Regions from separate parts of the Mesorhizobium sp. M0207 genome, predicted to be linked through region 1. Evidence: predicted binding sites of a transcription regulator. Region 1 holds the regulator's gene; the other holds the start of a gene.
What was found. Region 1 encodes LexA, which represses DNA repair genes until DNA is damaged. Its sites were predicted from a motif close to TGTTCNNNNTGTGTTCNG; they were not measured.
Positions count from the first base shown of each region.

Region 1 (4,176 bases):
CAGCGTGCGCATCGACAGGACCGGCTGTGTGCCGCACAGAAACCGGCGGATGCCGGTGCCGGCCGCATAGCCTGGCTCGAAGGCGAAGGGCCGTGCATGGCCCCACCAGCCGGTGAGCGGCTGCTGGATGTCGGAAAGATGCCGCTCAGCCGCATAGATGAAGGCAGGCGCGCCCGGGCCGCCATTCAGATATTTGTAGGTGCAGCCAACGGCAAAATCGGCGTTTGCCTTGTCGAGTTCGACTGGCATCGCGCCGGCGGTGTGGCAGAGATCCCAGACGATCATCGCCCCGGCTTCCTGAGCCCTGCGCGTCAGCGCCGGCATGTCGCGCAGTTCGCCCGACTTATAGTTGACGTGGTTGACCAGCACCACAGCGGTGCGTTCGTCGATCAGCTCTTCGATGGTCGGCGCGTCGACTCCCGAGAGGCGCAGCAGCGTATCTTTTCGCGTCGAAACCACACCCTCGGCCATGTAGAGGTCCGTCGGAAAACTATCGCCCTCGGCGACGATGACCTGCCGCTCCGGTCGCATGGCCATGGCGGCGTGCAGCAGCTTGTAGATATTGACCGATGTCGTGTCGCAGACCACTGTCTGGCCGGCCGCGGCCCCGATCAGGCGCCCGAGCTGGTCGCCAAGTTCAAGCGGCATGTTGAACCAGCCGGCCGTGTTCCATGCGCGGATGAGATCATGCGACCATTCTTCGGTCGCGGCCTTGTGCAGTTCATCGAAAGCGGCACGTGAAGCAGCTCCTAGCGAATTGCCGTCGAGATAGATCACTCCTTGCGGCAACACAAAGCGGTCGCGCATCGCGCGCAGCGGATCCGCGGCATCCATCGCCTTTATGGCCACGAGATCGGGAATTCCTGTCATGATTTGTCTGCTCCCCCAAGATCCAACGCAACGCCGGACACGCATCGACTGTTCTTCCATTACTTGGTTGCGCGCAGCAAGGCTCCACCGGCGAGAAGCAGCCTGACCAGGCGGTGGAAACCGGGACTTAACCCGAGGTTGGCGTTTTGAGTTCGTTTCGTTCACGGTGCATTGACCAAACCGCACAGTCGATACGGGTTCAATTCCGTGCCTTTTGCCGACCGACGGCCGATGCCAGTGCCGCCTTCTAGGAGGCCAGAAGGGCGCAAACGAAAGCAGAATCAAGGCGATGAGGCTTGCGGCGGTGAAAATGCGGTACGCCGGTAGGGGACGTCGTTTGTTTCCCGAGCCTTAACGCATTCATTAAACTTTAAACAGTTGCGGAACACAACTGGAACAGATAGTGTTTGTTCTGGGTTTGTTTTTCTGATTCTGTTGGGGGTCGCTATGCTGACACGCAAACAACACGAACTGCTTATGTTCATCCACGAAAGGTTGAAGGAAAGCGGTATCCCGCCTTCATTCGACGAGATGAAGGAAGCGCTCGACCTGGCTTCCAAATCCGGAATCCACCGGCTGATTACGGCGCTGGAGGAGCGCGGCTTCATTCGCCGTTTGCCCAACCGGGCCCGTGCGCTGGAAGTGCTACGCCTGCCTGACTCGATCGCCCCCGGCCTCAATGCGGCACGCAAGTTCTCGCCGAGTGTCATCCAGGGTAGTCTTGGGCAAGGCGCCCCTCGGCAAGGCAAGCCGACATCGTCGCGCGTGCCCGCAGCCGGAAATGACGACGATGTCGTCGCCGCCGTTTCGATCCCGGTGATGGGCCGCATCGCTGCCGGTGTGCCGATCGACGCCATCCAGCACCAGACGCATTCGATTTCGGTGCCGCCGGATATGATCATGGGCGGCGAGCATTATGCGCTCGAGGTCAAAGGCGATTCGATGATCGAGGCCGGCATTTTCGACGGCGACACGGTGATCATCCGCAATGCCGATACGGCGAGCCCCGGTGAGATCGTGGTGGCACTGGTCGACGAGGAGGAAGCGACGCTGAAGCGGTTCCGCCGCAAGGGCGCCTCGATCGCCCTGGAAGCCGCCAATCCGGCCTACGAGACGCGCATCTTCGGACCAGACAGGGTCAAGGTGCAGGGCAAGCTCGTCGGACTGATCCGCCGCTACTGAGCTCCGTCCTTGGCGCCGGCTTTGGGGTTGTCGGCCCGGCGGTATGGCGGCAGGCCCCGTGCCGCGCGTGAAAATTTCCGCTGCACGTGCCAGGGCCGGTATGATTTTTCGACGGCGAAGCGGATCTCGGCGCGTGTTGCCGCTTGTGGATCGAAATAGACGGCGGCACTTCCCGCGCGCGCCAGTTGCCGTTTGGTGACGACGAGGACCAGCCGGTCGTAGTAGCAGGGGTTATGGGCGGTGGCGTCGTCGATGACGATCAAGCTGGCAAAGGCGCAGGCTGGCCGCGCAGTATCGCGGTCCTTGGCTTGCGCGATGATCGCGCCGGATGGATGCCTGGCAAGGCAGAGGCCGTCCGTGCAAATGAACGGCATGCCCGGCGGTAGGTCGGCCGGATCGGCAATGTCGAATTGCGGGTCGTTCTTTCCAGGTGTTTCCGGCGCGACGATAGCCTCTGATGTGAGCGCGCGTTTCCAGTTGTCGATGGTGAACTCATTCGGGCGTGCCCGGTTGACCGCGAGTTCACCGCTGCCGATCGGCAGCGCGACCAGCCGTGCGTCCTCCGAGACCAATACGTCGGGTATGCGTGTCTGCGTTGTCGTCAGCAAGCCGGCGAGCGCAAAAGGAAGTGCCGCCAGCCGCAACCACGTCGTCGCCATGCTGGCAATGACGAGGGCGATCGTCACCAGAAGGACGGATCTCAGCGAAATCAGTCCGACCGCATCGATCGGCGAGCGCTCCGAGATCCACCCGGACAGGGCGATCATCGCCGTCAGCCCCTTGCCCATGACATAGAGAAAAGGGCCATCCGCACCGAACGGCATCGCCAGCGCGCTGAGAACGGCGAAGGGCATGACGACCAGTGAGACGATGGGCATGATGGCCAGATTGGCGAACAGGCTGAGCGGCGCCACGCGCTGGAAATGCCATATGGCGAAAAGCGCCGTGGCGCTCCCTGCAATGATCGAGGTCATCGCCAGACCGCACATGCCCAGCAGGACCTTTCGAGTGGCAAAGCGTAGCGGCGACTGCCGCGGCGGCGGCGTGGTGGCCCTGCCGGCGCGGTAATCGGACCAGCCTGCATAGGCGCCGACAAGGGCCGCCGTCGCGGCGAAGGACATCTGGAAACTCGGACCGACCACCTCGTGCGGCGACACCAGGATGACCGCGATGGCCGAGATCGCCAGGTTGCGCATGGTGAGCGCGGCCCGGTCGAACAGCACGGCGATAAGCATCACCGCCAGCATGATGAAGCTGCGTTCGGCCGCCACGACAATGCCGGAAAAGACGAGGTAGGCCGCAATCGAAAAAAGCGCGGCGGCCGCGGCATATTTCTTGACCGGCCGTCGCGATGAGAAATCGGGAAACAGCGCGAAGGCACCCCGGAGCAGCGCCATGATGGTGCCGGCGACCAACGCCATATGCAGCCCCGAGATGGAGATGATGTGGTAGATGCCGGTGCGCCGCATCGCTTCGTTGATCTCCTCGGGAATGCCGGCGCGCACGCCGACGATCAGCGCAGCAGCAATCTCGCCCTCGGCACCGCCGATGCGGCTGCGGATATGGTCGGCGATGGATTCACGCGCGTCTTCGATCGCGGAAGAAAGCTGCGCGGCAAGCGGCATGCTGTCCGACGACACGATTTTCGGATTGCCGAGAAAAAAGCCGCTGCCGCCGATACCGGCGAAATAGCTGTCGAAGGAGAAATCATAGCTGTCGGGCCGCACCGGGCCGGTCGGCGGCAGCAGCCGCACATAGCCGGTGATCTCAGAACCGGCGGTCAGCTCAGCCGGTATCTTCATCGCCGAAACGCGGAGCCGTTCCGGCATGTAGCGCAGTGTCGGCCTGGCGGTTGAGATCACATCGATTGTCAGCCTGATGCGGCCGCTCGCCATGGGCTCGTACGATACGACGCGACCCGTCAGCCGCGTCGAGATTTCGGAGCCGAGCATATGCGTTCCGACACGCCATGTCTCGAACTTGGCGGCAAGTACGCCAAGCGCGCAGAGCAGTGCCACCATGAAGCACAGGCGCGTCCTGGGCCATGACCGCGAGACGACGGCACAAAGGGTCGCGAGGAGCGCGATTGCGACCGGCTGTGGAAAGGCCGGCTCCACCGACAGC
Region 1 is NZ_JAMYSQ010000007.1:189,673-193,848, forward strand. Features, by position in the region: gene kynU (kynureninase) at 1-870, opposite strand, end outside; gene lexA (transcriptional repressor LexA) at 1,318-2,052, shown strand; gene NKJ15_RS13325 (ComEC/Rec2 family competence protein) at 2,046-4,176, opposite strand, start outside.

Region 2 (4,176 bases), on a different contig from region 1:
GCCGTAGGAGTTGCCGCTCTCGGAAACTTCGACATGGGCTTCCGGCAGCTCGTCGATGAAGCGTGACGAGATGGTCGATTGCCAGAGGCCGTGGATGCGGCGGTTGGAGACGAACCAGATGTGCAGGTTCTTCTTGGCGCGGGTCAGCCCGACATAGGCGAGGCGGCGTTCCTCCTCCAGCCCTGAGCGGCCGCCCTCGTCGAGGGAACGCTGGTGCGGGAACAGCCCTTCTTCCCAGCCGGGCAGGAACACGGTTTCGAATTCGAGGCCCTTGGCCGAATGCAGCGTCATGATGTTGACCGCGTCGAGCTCGGCATTCTGCTCGGCGTCCATGACGAGTGCGACATGTTCGAGGAAGGAGCGCAGCGATTCATACTCCTCCATGGAGCGGATCAGTTCCTTCAGGTTTTCCAACCGTCCCGGTGCTTCGACCGAGCGGTCGTTCTTCCACATATCGGTGTAGCCGCTCTCCTCAAGAATGGTCTCGGCGAGCTCGGTGTGCGGGGTGGTTTCCAGCGCCTTCTGCCAGCGCTCGAAATTGGCCGCGACCTCACGAAGTGCGGCGCGTGGCTTCGGCTTCAGCTCGTCGCTCTCGGCGAGTTTTGCCGCCGCCTCCAGCATCGGGATGCGCAGCGCCCGTGCGGTGTCGTGGATCTGGCGGATGGTGGCCTCGCCAAGGCCGCGCTTCGGCACGTTGACGATGCGCTCGAAGGCGAGGTCGTCGGCGCCTTGTGCGACGACGCGGAAGAAGGCCAACGCATCGCGGATTTCGAGGCGCTCGTAGAAGCGCGGGCCGCCGATGACGCGGTAGTTGAGGCCGAGCGTGACGAAGCGGTCCTCGAATTCGCGCATCTGGAAGGACGCGCGGACGAGGATCGCCATGTCGTTGAGATTGTGCTTCTGGCGCTGATAAGCCTCGATGGTCTCGCCGACGGCGCGGGCCTCCTCTTCGGAATCCCAGGCGGCGTGGACATGCACCTTCTCGTCGTCCTCGGCGATCTTTTCGGTGAACAGCGTCTTGCCGAAGCGGCCCTCATTGTGGGCGATGAGGTGGGAGGCGGTGCCGAGGATGTGCGCGGTCGAGCGATAGTTGCGCTCCAGCCGGATGATGGTGGCGCCGGGAAAATCCTTGTCGAAGCGCAGGATGTTGTCGACCTCGGCGCCGCGCCAGCCATAGATCGACTGGTCGTCGTCGCCGACGCAGCAGATATTTACGGTGGACAGGCGCGGGCTTCCCTCCCCCTTGAGGGGAGGGTGGCCGGGCGAAGCCCGGTCGGGTGGGGTCCGTGCGGCAGTGCTTGACCTACCGGCGGCAGTGCTCGACGCTCTAGCGGTGCCTTCTGCGGCAACCCCCTCCGCCCGCTTCGCGGGCACCTCCCCCTCAAGGGGGGAGGATTGCGGCCGCTGTGCCAGCAGCCGCAGCCACATGTACTGGGCGGTGTTGGTGTCCTGATATTCGTCGACGAGGATGTAGCGGAAGCGCTTGTGGTATTCCTTCAGCACGTCCGGATTGGCGCGGAAGATGCGGATCGGATGGCACAGGAGATCGCCGAAGTCGCAAGCGTTCAGCGTTTTCAGCCGCTCCTGATAGGCCTTGTAGAGCTCGCGGCCCTTGCCGTTGGCGAAGGCACGGGCATCGCCCTCGGGGATGTCGGCGGGGCCAAGGCCCTTGTTCTTCCAGCCGTCGATCATCTGGGCGAACTGCTTGGCCGGCCAGCGCTTGTCGTCCAGCCCTTCGGCCTGGATAAGCTGCTTGATCAGGCGCACGACATCATCCGTGTCGAGAATGGTGAAGTCGGATTTGAGCCCGGCCAGCTCGGCATGTCTGCGCAGCAGCTTCACTCCAATCGAGTGGAAGGTGCCGAGCCACGGCATGCCCTCGACATTGCCTTCACCGATCAACAGGCCGATGCGCTGCTTCATCTCGCGCGCCGCCTTGTTGGTGAAGGTGACGGCGAGGATCTGCGACGGGAAAGCCTTGCCGGTGGCAAGGATGTGGGCGATGCGGGTGGTCAGGACGCGCGTCTTGCCGGTGCCGGCGCCGGCCAACACCAGAACCGGGCCTTCAGTGGTCTCAACCGCCAGCCGCTGCTCGGGGTTCAACCCCTTGAGATAGTCGGGCGCATTGTTCTGGTTGCTGCGGGCAGCCATGGCGCGCGCGGCAATGCCCGACGGGGCCACGGGCCGCGCGTTCGGTTCGTCAAAAAAAGGCATGTCTTCCGAAAAGCCGGACATCTCTCCCCGAATGTAGTGATTCGGCAGCGAAAGGCCAGAAGTGTCTCCGTTTTGTTCTCTGTCCATTCGGTGGACTCACAATCTGGATGGGTCCGCTAACCAAAACGCCGGGCTTGCGATGGGTCGGCACCGTAAAACGCCGAGCTTGCTTGACAGGGGAAGCGGGCCGGAGAAAGTTGCGTGGGGGCAGGAGCGCAATGCCGGGTTGCCCATGGACGCGTCGCGGAGCGCACCAGTCGAAGGAGCACCGTCTTGGCTGTGGTCATTACCTCCCTGATCCTTTTCCTCATCGGCCTGGCGGTTGGCGGCGGCGGCATCTGGCTCGTGACGCTGGGCGGCAGCTGGTACTACGTCATCGTCGGTCTAGCTTTCCTTGTCGCGGCCTGGCTGCTCTACAGGCGCAGATCCACGGCGCTGTGGCTCTACGCGGCGATCGTGCTCGGCACGCTCGCCTGGGCGGTCTGGGAGATTGGCTTCGACTGGTGGGAGCTCGGCCCGCGCGGCGGCATCATCGTGCTTGTCGCGCTATGGCTGTTGACGCCATGGGCGCGGCGCGGGCTTACCGGTCCCGACGGACGCGCGCCGCTGATCCTCGCCGTGCTGGCCTCGCTTGCGGTCGCCGGCTATTCGATGACGACCGATCCAAAGGATATTGCGGGTGAACTCAACACCGACAAGGTGACGCCGACGGCCGATCTCGGCGGCAACGTGCCGGCTGGCGAATGGCACTATTACGGTCGCACGCAATATGGCCAGCGCTATTCGCCGCTCGACCAGATCACCGCCGAAAACGTCGCCAATCTGCAGCCGGCCTGGACCTATCGCACCGGCGACGTGAAAGGGCCCGACGACATCGGCGAGACGACCTATCAGGTGACGCCGCTAAAAATCGCCGACACGCTCTACATCTGCACGCCGCATAATTTCGCCATCGCCATCGATGCCGCGAGCGGTAAGGAGAAATGGCGCTTCGATCCGCAGGTCAAGCTCAACAAGGACCGCCAGCACCAGACCTGCCGCGGCGTGTCCTATTATGCCGATGCCAGGGTCGCCGCTGGCCAGCCCTGCGCCACACGCATCTACCTGCCGACATCCGACGCCCGGCTGATCGCGCTCGATGCGGCGAATGGCCAGGTCTGCCCGACTTTCGCCGAAGGCGGCACGCTGAACCTGGTCGCCAACATGCCATATCCGAAGCCGGGCTATTATTATTCGACCTCGGCGCCGCTGATCGTCGCCAACAAGATCATCGTCGGCGGCGCGGTCAACGACAATTATTCGACGCAGGAGCCGTCCGGGGTCATTCGTGCCTACGATGCCGACACCGGCGCGCTGTTGTGGAACTGGGATTCCGGCAATCCGGACCAGACGACGCCGCTGCCGCCGGGCCAGACCTACACCAACAACTCGCCCAACATGTGGTCGACGGCAAGCGCCGACGAGAAGCTCGGCCTGCTTTATGTGCCGCTCGGCAACAAGACGCCGGACCAGCTCGGCGCCGGGCGCAGCGCCAATGACGAGAAATTCTCCTCGTCGATCACCGCGCTCGATCTCAACAGCGGACAATTGCGCTGGGTGCGGCAGACCGTGCACCACGATCTCTGGGACATGGACGTGCCGGCGCAGCCGACGCTGGTCGACATCACCACGGAAAGTGGCGTGGTGCCGGCGCTGGTCGGGCCGACCAAGCAGGGCGACCTCTATGTGCTCGACCGGCGCAGCGGCGAGCCGATCGTTCCGGTCAAGGAAGTGCCGGCACCGGGCGGCGCGATCGAGGGCGACCATACCTCGCCGACGCAGCCGGTCTCGGACCTGAGCTTCAGTCCGAAACCGCTGACCGGTGCCGACATGTGGGGCATCACCATGTTCGACCAGCTGGCCTGCCGGATCGAGCTCCGGAAGCTGCGCTATGAGGGCCGCTACACGCCGCCGTCGCTGCAA
Region 2 is NZ_JAMYSQ010000006.1:130,855-135,030, reverse strand. Features, by position in the region: gene NKJ15_RS11805 (ATP-dependent helicase) at 1-2,235, opposite strand, end outside; gene NKJ15_RS11800 (glucose/quinate/shikimate family membrane-bound PQQ-dependent dehydrogenase) at 2,488-4,176, shown strand, end outside.
Region 2: NKJ15_RS11805 (ATP-dependent helicase) is a predicted target of LexA. The motif match lies at 2,277-2,294, and genes of this name have one in related genera.